DNA from 2 places in the Clostridium carnis genome. Region 1 is predicted to be linked to the other one. Evidence: a T-box and tRNA genes for the amino acid it is inferred to sense, from the RefSeq annotation. Region 1 holds a T-box; the other holds one or more tRNA genes.
What was found. The T-box of region 1 lies ahead of ACYQ1T_RS14910 (valine--tRNA ligase). A T-box ahead of a tRNA ligase gene usually reads a tRNA of that ligase, here a tRNA-Val.
Positions count from the first base shown of each region.

Region 1 (4,419 bases):
ACCTTTGCCTTTCTTGATGGCGGTACATTCATTTCAGCTCTAACATTTCTTAGTGCTTTAATAGCTTCAATTATAAATTCCATATCCTTTTCTGCAATTGTATTAGTTAATTCATCTTTAACTTCTGGCCAATTTGATATAGCTATTGATTCTCCATCTGTTAAAGTAGTATATATTTCTTCTGTTATAAATGGCATTACTGGATGTAATAACTTAAGACCTGTTGTTAATACAGTGTATAATACATTATATACTATTCCTTTTTGCTTTTCATCATCACTAAAGAAAACAGGTTTAACAAGTTCTATATACCAGTCACAGAATTCAGTCCACATAAAGTCATAAACTTTTTGAAGAGCAATTCCAAGTTCAAATTTATCCATATTTTCTGTAACTTCCTTAACTAATGTGTTAAGATGTGATAATATCCATTTATCTGCTAAGCTATACTCTGTTTCATCTTTATATTTATTCATGATTTCCTTATCTAAATTCATCATAACAAATCTTGATGCATTCCATATTTTATTAGCAAAGTTTCTTGCTGACTCAACTCTTTCTGGGAAGTATCTTATATCATTTCCTGGAGCATTACCTGTAACTAACATAAATCTTAAAGCATCCGCTCCATAAGTATCTATAACTTCAAGAGGATCAACTCCATTTCCAAGAGATTTGCTCATTTTCCTTCCCTCAGAATCCCTAATTATTCCATGAATTAGCACCGTATCAAATGGCTTTTCTCCCATATTGTGTAACCCTGAAAATACCATTCTAGCAACCCAGAAGAATATAATATCATATCCAGTAACTAAAACATTTGTTGGATAAAAGTACTCTAAATCTTCTGTTTTATTTGGCCATCCAAGTGTTGAGAAAGGCCATAAAGCAGATGAGAACCATGTATCTAAAACATCTGTTTCTTGTCTTAATTTTTCTGATGAACATTTTGGACAACATTTTGGAGTTTCTTCTGAAACTATTATTTCTCCACATTCACAGTAATAAACTGGAATTCTATGTCCCCACCATAATTGTCTTGAAATACACCAATCCTGAATATTTTCCATCCAGTTAAAGTAAGTCTTTTCAAATCTTTCTGGTACAAATTTAGTTTCTTTATTTTTTACAATGTCAATAGCAGGTTTAGCTAAAGATTCCATCTTTACATACCATTGCTTTGATATTATTGGTTCTATTACAGTACCACATCTATCATGTGTACCTACATTATGAACATGAGGTTTAACCTTAACTAATAGTCCTTGTTCTTTAAGATCAGAAACCATTTGCTTTCTTGCTTCATATCTATCTAATCCTTGATATTTTCCACCTAGTTCATTAATAACTCCATGATCATCCATAACTCTAATTTCTTTTAATCCATGTCTCTTACCTACTTCATAGTCATTAGGATCATGAGCTGGTGTTATTTTAACTGCCCCAGTTCCAAATTCAATATCAACATATTCATCTGCAACTATTGGAATTTCTCTATCTGTCAATGGTAACTTTAATGTTTTACCAATAAGATGCTTAAATCTATCATCATTTGGATTAACAGCAACAGCAGTATCTCCAAGTAATGTTTCAGGTCTTGTTGTAGCTATTTCTAAAAATCCTGATCCATCTGATAAAGGATAGTTTATATGCCAAAAGCTACCTTCTTTTTCTTCATACTCTATTTCCGCATCTGATAAAGCAGTTGTACATTTTGGACACCAGTTTGTTATTCTGTTTCCTTGATATATTAGACCTTCATTGTATAACTTAACAAAGACGTGTCTTACTGCTTTATTTAAGTTTTCATCCATTGTAAATGCTTCTCTTGTAAAATCACAAGAAACACCCATTTTCTTTAACTGTTTTCTTATTGTTTCTCTATACTCATCTGTCCATTCCCAAACTTTTTCTAAGAATGCTTCTCTTCCCATTTCTTTTTTAACTAAACCTTGCTTTAGCAACTCATTTTCAACTTTAACTTCTGTAGCAATACTTGCATGATCTTGTCCTGGAAGCCATAAAGTAGAATATCCTTGCATTCTTTTAAATCTTATTAACATATCTTGAAGTGTATTATCAAGCGCATGCCCTAGATGTAGCTTACCAGTTATATTTGGAGGTGGCATAACTATTGAAAATGGTTTTTTAGTTTTATCCACCTTAGGAGTAAAGTATTTATTTTCTTCCCAAGTTTTATATATTCTTTCTTCAAACTCTTTTGGGTCATAAGTTGTTGATAAATTCTTTTTTTCTGACATTTGTATTTCCTCCTTATTTTAAGTTTTAAACTCACTTTAATCTCTTTTTTTAGAAATAAAAAAAGAGCCTTCATCACAAAAGGACGAAGACTCGCGGTACCACCTTTTTTCCCACTATCTTAAAATTGATTATGGGCTCTTTAATAAATAACGACTAAGAAAGCCGTCTTTGCTTACTTAAGTTCTGCAAAGAAACTCAAAAGCTACCTTCAAGAAACTCCGTATAAAGGGCTCTCAGCCACAGACCCTCTTCTCTGAATACTTTGTATTCTCTACTCCTCTTTTTCACTGCTTTTAAATATATTTTTGTAAAATCATCTTATAATATATTATTTAATTTGTCAATATTATCATATTACTTTATCTTAAATTAAAATACTATACTTCTTCTTTCCAAGTCATGGTCTTCATAAATTCATTTACGTATTCTTCACTCATATTTGGATTTATAGTTTCTTCATGAGATATTGTAACTATTGACATTGCAATTGCATATTTTACAGTATCTCTTAAAGAAAAGTTGTTCATATATCCATATCCTAAACCAGAAACAAAAGAATCTCCTGCTCCAGTTACATTTTTAACCTCTACACTTGTAGCTGCTATTTTCCCCTCTTCATTTGAGTTTTTATAATAAATACCTTCTTCATCTAAGCTAATAAATACATTTTCTACACCTAATGATCTAAAATAATCAGAAGCTTTTTTTAAATCTTCATTTGTTTCAACTTTAAATCCACATAGCATTTCTGCTTCTATTCTATTTGGTTTTATTGTGTGAAAGTGTTTTACTAAATGCTTAATTTTTCCAGCCTTTGTTGCTGATACTGGATCTAAAATAAATTTTGTTTTTCCTTTAAACTTAGTTAAAAGATATTCCATTAATTCTGGATTATCAGAATCTAAAATCGTATATTCCGCATTTTCAATTATATCTGCTTTAGAATCAATAAATGATGTTTCCATTTTATCTAAACTATCCATATCTACTATTGCAGACTCCATTTCACCATGTTCATTTAAAATTGCCATATATGTAGGTGTATACTCGCCTTTAAGAATTAAAGAATTATTCATATTATAACCAATAACTTTTGAATTAGCTAATATATTTCTACCTTGCTCATCATCTCCTAATATGGAAATAAATTCTGTTTTTACATTTACTCTTGCTAAATTTTCTGCAATATTTCTACAAACACCACCAAGGGAAATTTTTATATTTCCTGGTATTGAATCCTTTGGGCTATACTTTTTTCTACTAAAATCTATTATATCAACAATAGATGCTCCTAATACTAATATATAAGGATTATTATTTATCATAATATCTCTCCTAATCACTTTCTTTTCAAAAATACAACTATTATTATATTAGAGAAGTTAAAAAAAATAAAGGAGTTTTTAAAAACTTTGTCGAAATTCTATCATTTAATTTTAATTGTTATTTTTATCCAATTATAATAATATTTTATATAAACATACATATACTGTATATAATTTCCTGAATATGATAATAATTTAAGTGACTATAATTTTTGGGGAGGAAAGCATGGATTATTTTGTTGAAGGTAATAAATACTATAATTTAAAAGAATATAAAAAGGCAATTACTTATTACGAAAAAGCAATTGAAAATAAAGAAAGTATCACTTGTTCATATTATAACTCTGGAGTTTGCTATATTAAATTAAAAAAATTTGATTTAGCAATAGATATGATAAAAAAAGCAATCTCTATGCAACAAGAAAGTAAGTACTTTTTTAATTTAGCTTACTGCTATGCTATGAAAGAAGAAACAAGTAAGGCTCTTATTTACTTTAATATAGCTTGGTCATTAGATTCTAGCGATGAAGACTGTGAAAAAGCGATTAACTTAATAATGTCAAGAAATAAAAAAGCCCTATAATATTAATTATAGGGCTTTTTTACTACCATTCACCGGCTATACTTTCATTAATATGATCATTATTAAAATCTTCATTATCAAAGTAATCTCCAGCTAAATAAAATGTAGGATCTATTTTTATCCAGCGTTTTTCATCACTTAAATAAACTTCATTCCATGCATGAGGTCCAAAGTTTTTACCGTCAAATGCTTCACCTGTAACTAATCTTACTTTAAGATCTGCACTTCTAGCCATAGTGACATAAAGAC
Region 1 covers NZ_BAAHYS010000001.1:3,042,110-3,046,528, forward strand. The annotation lists gene ACYQ1T_RS14910 (valine--tRNA ligase) at 1-2,261, opposite strand, end outside; T-box leader at 2,338-2,559, opposite strand; gene ACYQ1T_RS14915 (carbohydrate kinase family protein) at 2,640-3,587, opposite strand; gene ACYQ1T_RS14920 (tetratricopeptide repeat protein) at 3,814-4,170, shown strand; gene ACYQ1T_RS14925 (transglutaminase-like domain-containing protein) at 4,193-4,419, opposite strand, start outside.

Region 2 (4,419 bases), 1.7 Mb from region 1:
ACATTTAATACTTTTCCCTATTTTTCGAATAATATTCCATTTATATATTTAATTGTTATGTTGAGCCTTATATTTCACTTTGTTATAATTAATATATTGCAAATAATAGTTGTAGAAAGGTAGATAACAATATGAGCACATTTATGCTTAAATCTAAACCTTTAAAATTTACCCCTGTAAGTAATATATTTATTGAAAAATATATGCCTAAGGCTCGTGGTGAATTTATAAAAGTATATTTATTAATGTTAAAATATAATAATACTGGAGAAATAGGAGTTAATTCTTCAATTCTAGCAAATACTTTAAACTTACTAGAATCAGATATATTAAATGCTCTTAATTATTGGAATGAAGAAGGCGTTCTTAAATTGATTCCAATTGACAAAATGGGGAATTTTGATATTGAATTTGTAGATTTATCGGATACATCTGCTAATGATGAAAGTAAAATAAACCTACTAGAGGAGCTATCCGATGAAACAAATAATGGTATGTTAAAAGATATAGAAAGACTTATAGGAAGACCTCTATCCCCTAGTGAATTTACAACATATATAAGTTGGAAAAGGGAATTTAATTTTTCTTCTGAGTTAATACTCTTACTTATAGAATACTGTGTCTCTAAAGGAAAAAGTAATACTCGTTATATTGAAAGAGTTGCAATTGCATGGAATGATATGCAAATCAAAACAATTGATGATGCACAAAATTACATAAGAAAAACTGAAGATAAATGGGGAACTTATAGAGAAATATTAAAATTCTTAGGTATTAGGAATACTGATATTATGAAACCCCAAGAAGATATGCTTGAAAAATGGACTTCTACATTTGGATTTTCTCTAGATATTATAAAAAAGGCTTGCGATATATGTTTCCAAAGATTAAATAGAGCTGATTTTAAATATATAGATGGAATTTTATCAAGCTGGAATAAAGATAATTTAAAAACAATTAAGGCTATTGAAAATAAGGAAAATAATTTTAAACTTTCCTCTAATAAGAAAACATATAATAATGGAAATAATGCTTCAAGCACTACTAAACCCCCTCTAAGATTTAATAACTTTGAGGCAAGAGAGTATGACTATGATTCTCTTGAAAAGAAACTGTTAGGATGGGATAAAGATGATTAAAGGTTACCAAAAAGAATTAGCAGATATTTATGAAAAGATTAAACTAGAAGAAAAGAAAAACTTAGAAATTAGGAGAAAATATATAGAAGAAACTTATCCTGAAATAATGGAGATTGATAAAACTATTCAAAAAAGATGTCTTCAACTCTCAATGTCTATTTTAAAAGGATTAGATTCTATAGAAATTCAAAACATAAAAGATGAAATTACAGATTTGAGGTTTAGAAAATGTGAAGCATTAGTTTCTAAAAACTTAGATCCTGATTTTTTAAATCTTAAATATAGATGTCCTAAATGTAAAGATGAAGGCTACATAGGAACAACTAAATGTTCTTGCTATAAAAATAAATTAGTTAAACTGTACTATAAAGATTCCGATTTAGAAGATTCTATTAGAAGAAATAATTTTAATACATTTGATATATCTTTATATTCTAATCGTAAGTTAGGTGATGAAGATAAATTTACACCTAGAAGAAATATAGAAAACATATTAGAGTATGTTCGAGGCCACTTTATTCCAAACTTTAATAATATTGATGATAATATATTATTTTATGGTAATTCTGGAACAGGAAAAACATTTTTAACCTGTTGTATTGCAAAAGAACTCCTTGATTCAGGATATTTAGTTATCTATAAAACTTCCGATGAACTTATTAAAAATTTAAGAGATATTAGATTTAATAATAATACAGAACTTGAAGAAATTCTTCTTAACTGTGATTTATTAATAATAGATGATTTAGCAGCTGAACAAATTACTGATTTTTCTGCTACAGAATTATTTACTTTAATAAATAAAAAAATACTTAAAAAGAAAAAAATGATTATATCTACAAATTTAACCTTACCTAGTATTACTAAAACATACAGTGAAAGAATATCATCTAGATTGTTAGGTAATTTTAAACTATATAAGTTCTATGCAGAAGATATACGAATACAAATTAATTTAAAAAATAGATAAAATAAAAGGATGGGAAATTTAATTTCCTATCCTTTTATAATTCTCTAATTAAAACTAACAAAAAAAGCTTTAGATAAATCTAAAGCTTTTGGAGCTGGCAATAGGAATCGAACCTACAACCTGCTGATTACAAGTCAGCTGCTCTACCGTTGAGCCATGCCAGCGTAAAATTATAAAACCACTTCATTTATAAAAGTGGCGACTCAGAAGGGGCTCGAACCCTCGACCTCCGGCGTGACAGGCCGGCACTCTAACCAACTGAGCTACTGAGCCATAAATATTTTGGTGGGCACAACAGGGATCGAACCTGTGACCCTCTGCTTGTAAGGCAGATGCTCTCCCAGCTGAGCTATGCGCCCAAAATAAAAATGGTGACTCCTAGGGGAATCGAACCCCTGTTACCACCGTGAAAGGGTGGTGTCTTGACCGCTTGACCAAGGAGCCATATATTAAATTGTTTTTGGTTATATCCACTAAAAGTGGCGACTCAGAAGGGGCTCGAACCCTCGACCTCCGGCGTGACAGGCCGGCACTCTAACCAACTGAGCTACTGAGCCATGTATTTTGGTGGGCACAACAGGGATCGAACCTGTGACCCTCTGCTTGTAAGGCAGATGCTCTCCCAGCTGAGCTATGCGCCCAAAATAAATGGTGACTCCTAGGGGAATCGAACCCCTGTTACCACCGTGAAAGGGTGGTGTCTTAACCGCTTGACCAAGGAGCCATATATGGAGCTGGCAATAGGAATCGAACCTACAACCTGCTGATTACAAGTCAGCTGCTCTACCGTTGAGCCATGCCAGCATATAGCTTGTTTATTTGATTTTTATATATTACCAATTTAAAATTAAATTGGCGACTCAGAAGGGGCTCGAACCCTCGACCTCCGGCGTGACAGGCCGGCACTCTAACCAACTGAGCTACTGAGCCATTATATTTTGGTGGGCACAACAGGGATCGAACCTGTGACCCTCTGCTTGTAAGGCAGATGCTCTCCCAGCTGAGCTATGCGCCCAAAATAAATGGTGACTCCTAGGGGAATCGAACCCCTGTTACCACCGTGAAAGGGTGGTGTCTTGACCGCTTGACCAAGGAGCCATGTTTAATTTTGTTTTGTTCTCTCTCCGGTTGTTCTCCCGGCGAGCACATTAACTATAATACATAAATTTTATTATAGTGTCAACACTTTTTATAAAGTTTTTTTTTATATTTAAATTATATATATTTCTACTATATTTTTAGTTTAATAGTTTTATCTTATAATCCCTTGATTCTAAGCCATTTATAGCCATTCCATACCTTGATAATTCAAGCTCTTTTTCCATTATTTCTTTTTCTATTTTTTTTATTTCAAAAGAACAAATTTCTAAAAAATCCTCTTTTTTTATTTCCTCTATATTTATATTATATCCTCTTTTTTTGAAATTTTCACCGCTAGCAATAACCTTTATGGGAATTTTTTCATTAACTACACATATAATGTCCTTCTCCCAAATTCCCCTTTTATTTACTTTATATTTATCTTTTAGCAAGTTTAATGATTTTAATTCTTCATTAAATTGTTCTTCTATATTATCTAACAATATTTTATAAAAAAATACTGATATTCCTCTATTTAATTTTATTTTTAAGAAATCCTTGTATTTAATTAAAAATTCATCTATTTCAGATTCTGTTATAAATTCTATATCTTTATGTAAAAATATATTTATACCCTTTGAATTTGGATAATTAACAACAACTTGATCATAATTCATTCTTCTAACTTTAAATTCTTTTTCAAAATCAGGATTTTGTTTGTTTTTAATTTTAACTTTCACAAAAATCACCTCATTTAAATAGTATTCCATAGTTTTATAACTTATATTACTATGATAAAATTTATTTAAATATACATTAAGGAGAAATTTTTTATGATACATCATGATTTAATTATAGTTGGTGGCGGAGCTTCTGGATTAGTTGCAGCTATTGCCGCTAAAGATTTTGGTATAGATGTTGCAATTGTAGAAGCAACAGATAGAATAGGAAAAAAAATATTAACTACTGGTAATGGAAGATGTAATATCTCAAATAATACTATATCTTTTCCTTTTCTTTCTTATCATAGTGAAAATCCAGGATTTTTTTCTCATACTCTTTCAAACTTTACTGTTGAAGATACTAAAAACTTTTTTCTTTCATTGGGGCTTCCAATAATTGAACTTCAAAATGGAAAATTATATCCTCAATCTCTACAAGCTTCTTCAGTTATAGATATTTTTAGATTAGCCTTAGAAGATAAATCAATACCTTTATACACAGAGTGTA
Region 2 covers NZ_BAAHYS010000001.1:1,378,658-1,383,076, reverse strand. The annotation lists gene ACYQ1T_RS06435 (DnaD domain protein) at 132-1,139, shown strand; gene ACYQ1T_RS06430 (ATP-binding protein) at 1,132-2,109, shown strand; tRNA gene ACYQ1T_RS06425 (tRNA-Thr) at 2,199-2,273, opposite strand; tRNA gene ACYQ1T_RS06420 (tRNA-Asp) at 2,306-2,382, opposite strand; tRNA gene ACYQ1T_RS06415 (tRNA-Val) at 2,393-2,468, opposite strand; tRNA gene ACYQ1T_RS06410 (tRNA-Glu) at 2,479-2,553, opposite strand; tRNA gene ACYQ1T_RS06405 (tRNA-Asp) at 2,590-2,666, opposite strand; tRNA gene ACYQ1T_RS06400 (tRNA-Val) at 2,675-2,750, opposite strand; tRNA gene ACYQ1T_RS06395 (tRNA-Glu) at 2,759-2,833, opposite strand; tRNA gene ACYQ1T_RS06390 (tRNA-Thr) at 2,839-2,913, opposite strand; tRNA gene ACYQ1T_RS06385 (tRNA-Asp) at 2,963-3,039, opposite strand; tRNA gene ACYQ1T_RS06380 (tRNA-Val) at 3,049-3,124, opposite strand; tRNA gene ACYQ1T_RS06375 (tRNA-Glu) at 3,133-3,207, opposite strand; gene ACYQ1T_RS06370 (hypothetical protein) at 3,348-3,929, opposite strand; gene ACYQ1T_RS06365 (BaiN/RdsA family NAD(P)/FAD-dependent oxidoreductase) at 4,023-4,419, shown strand, end outside.
Region 2: it encodes a tRNA-Val, which carries the amino acid that the T-box ahead of ACYQ1T_RS14910 (valine--tRNA ligase) is inferred to sense. The anticodon was not compared.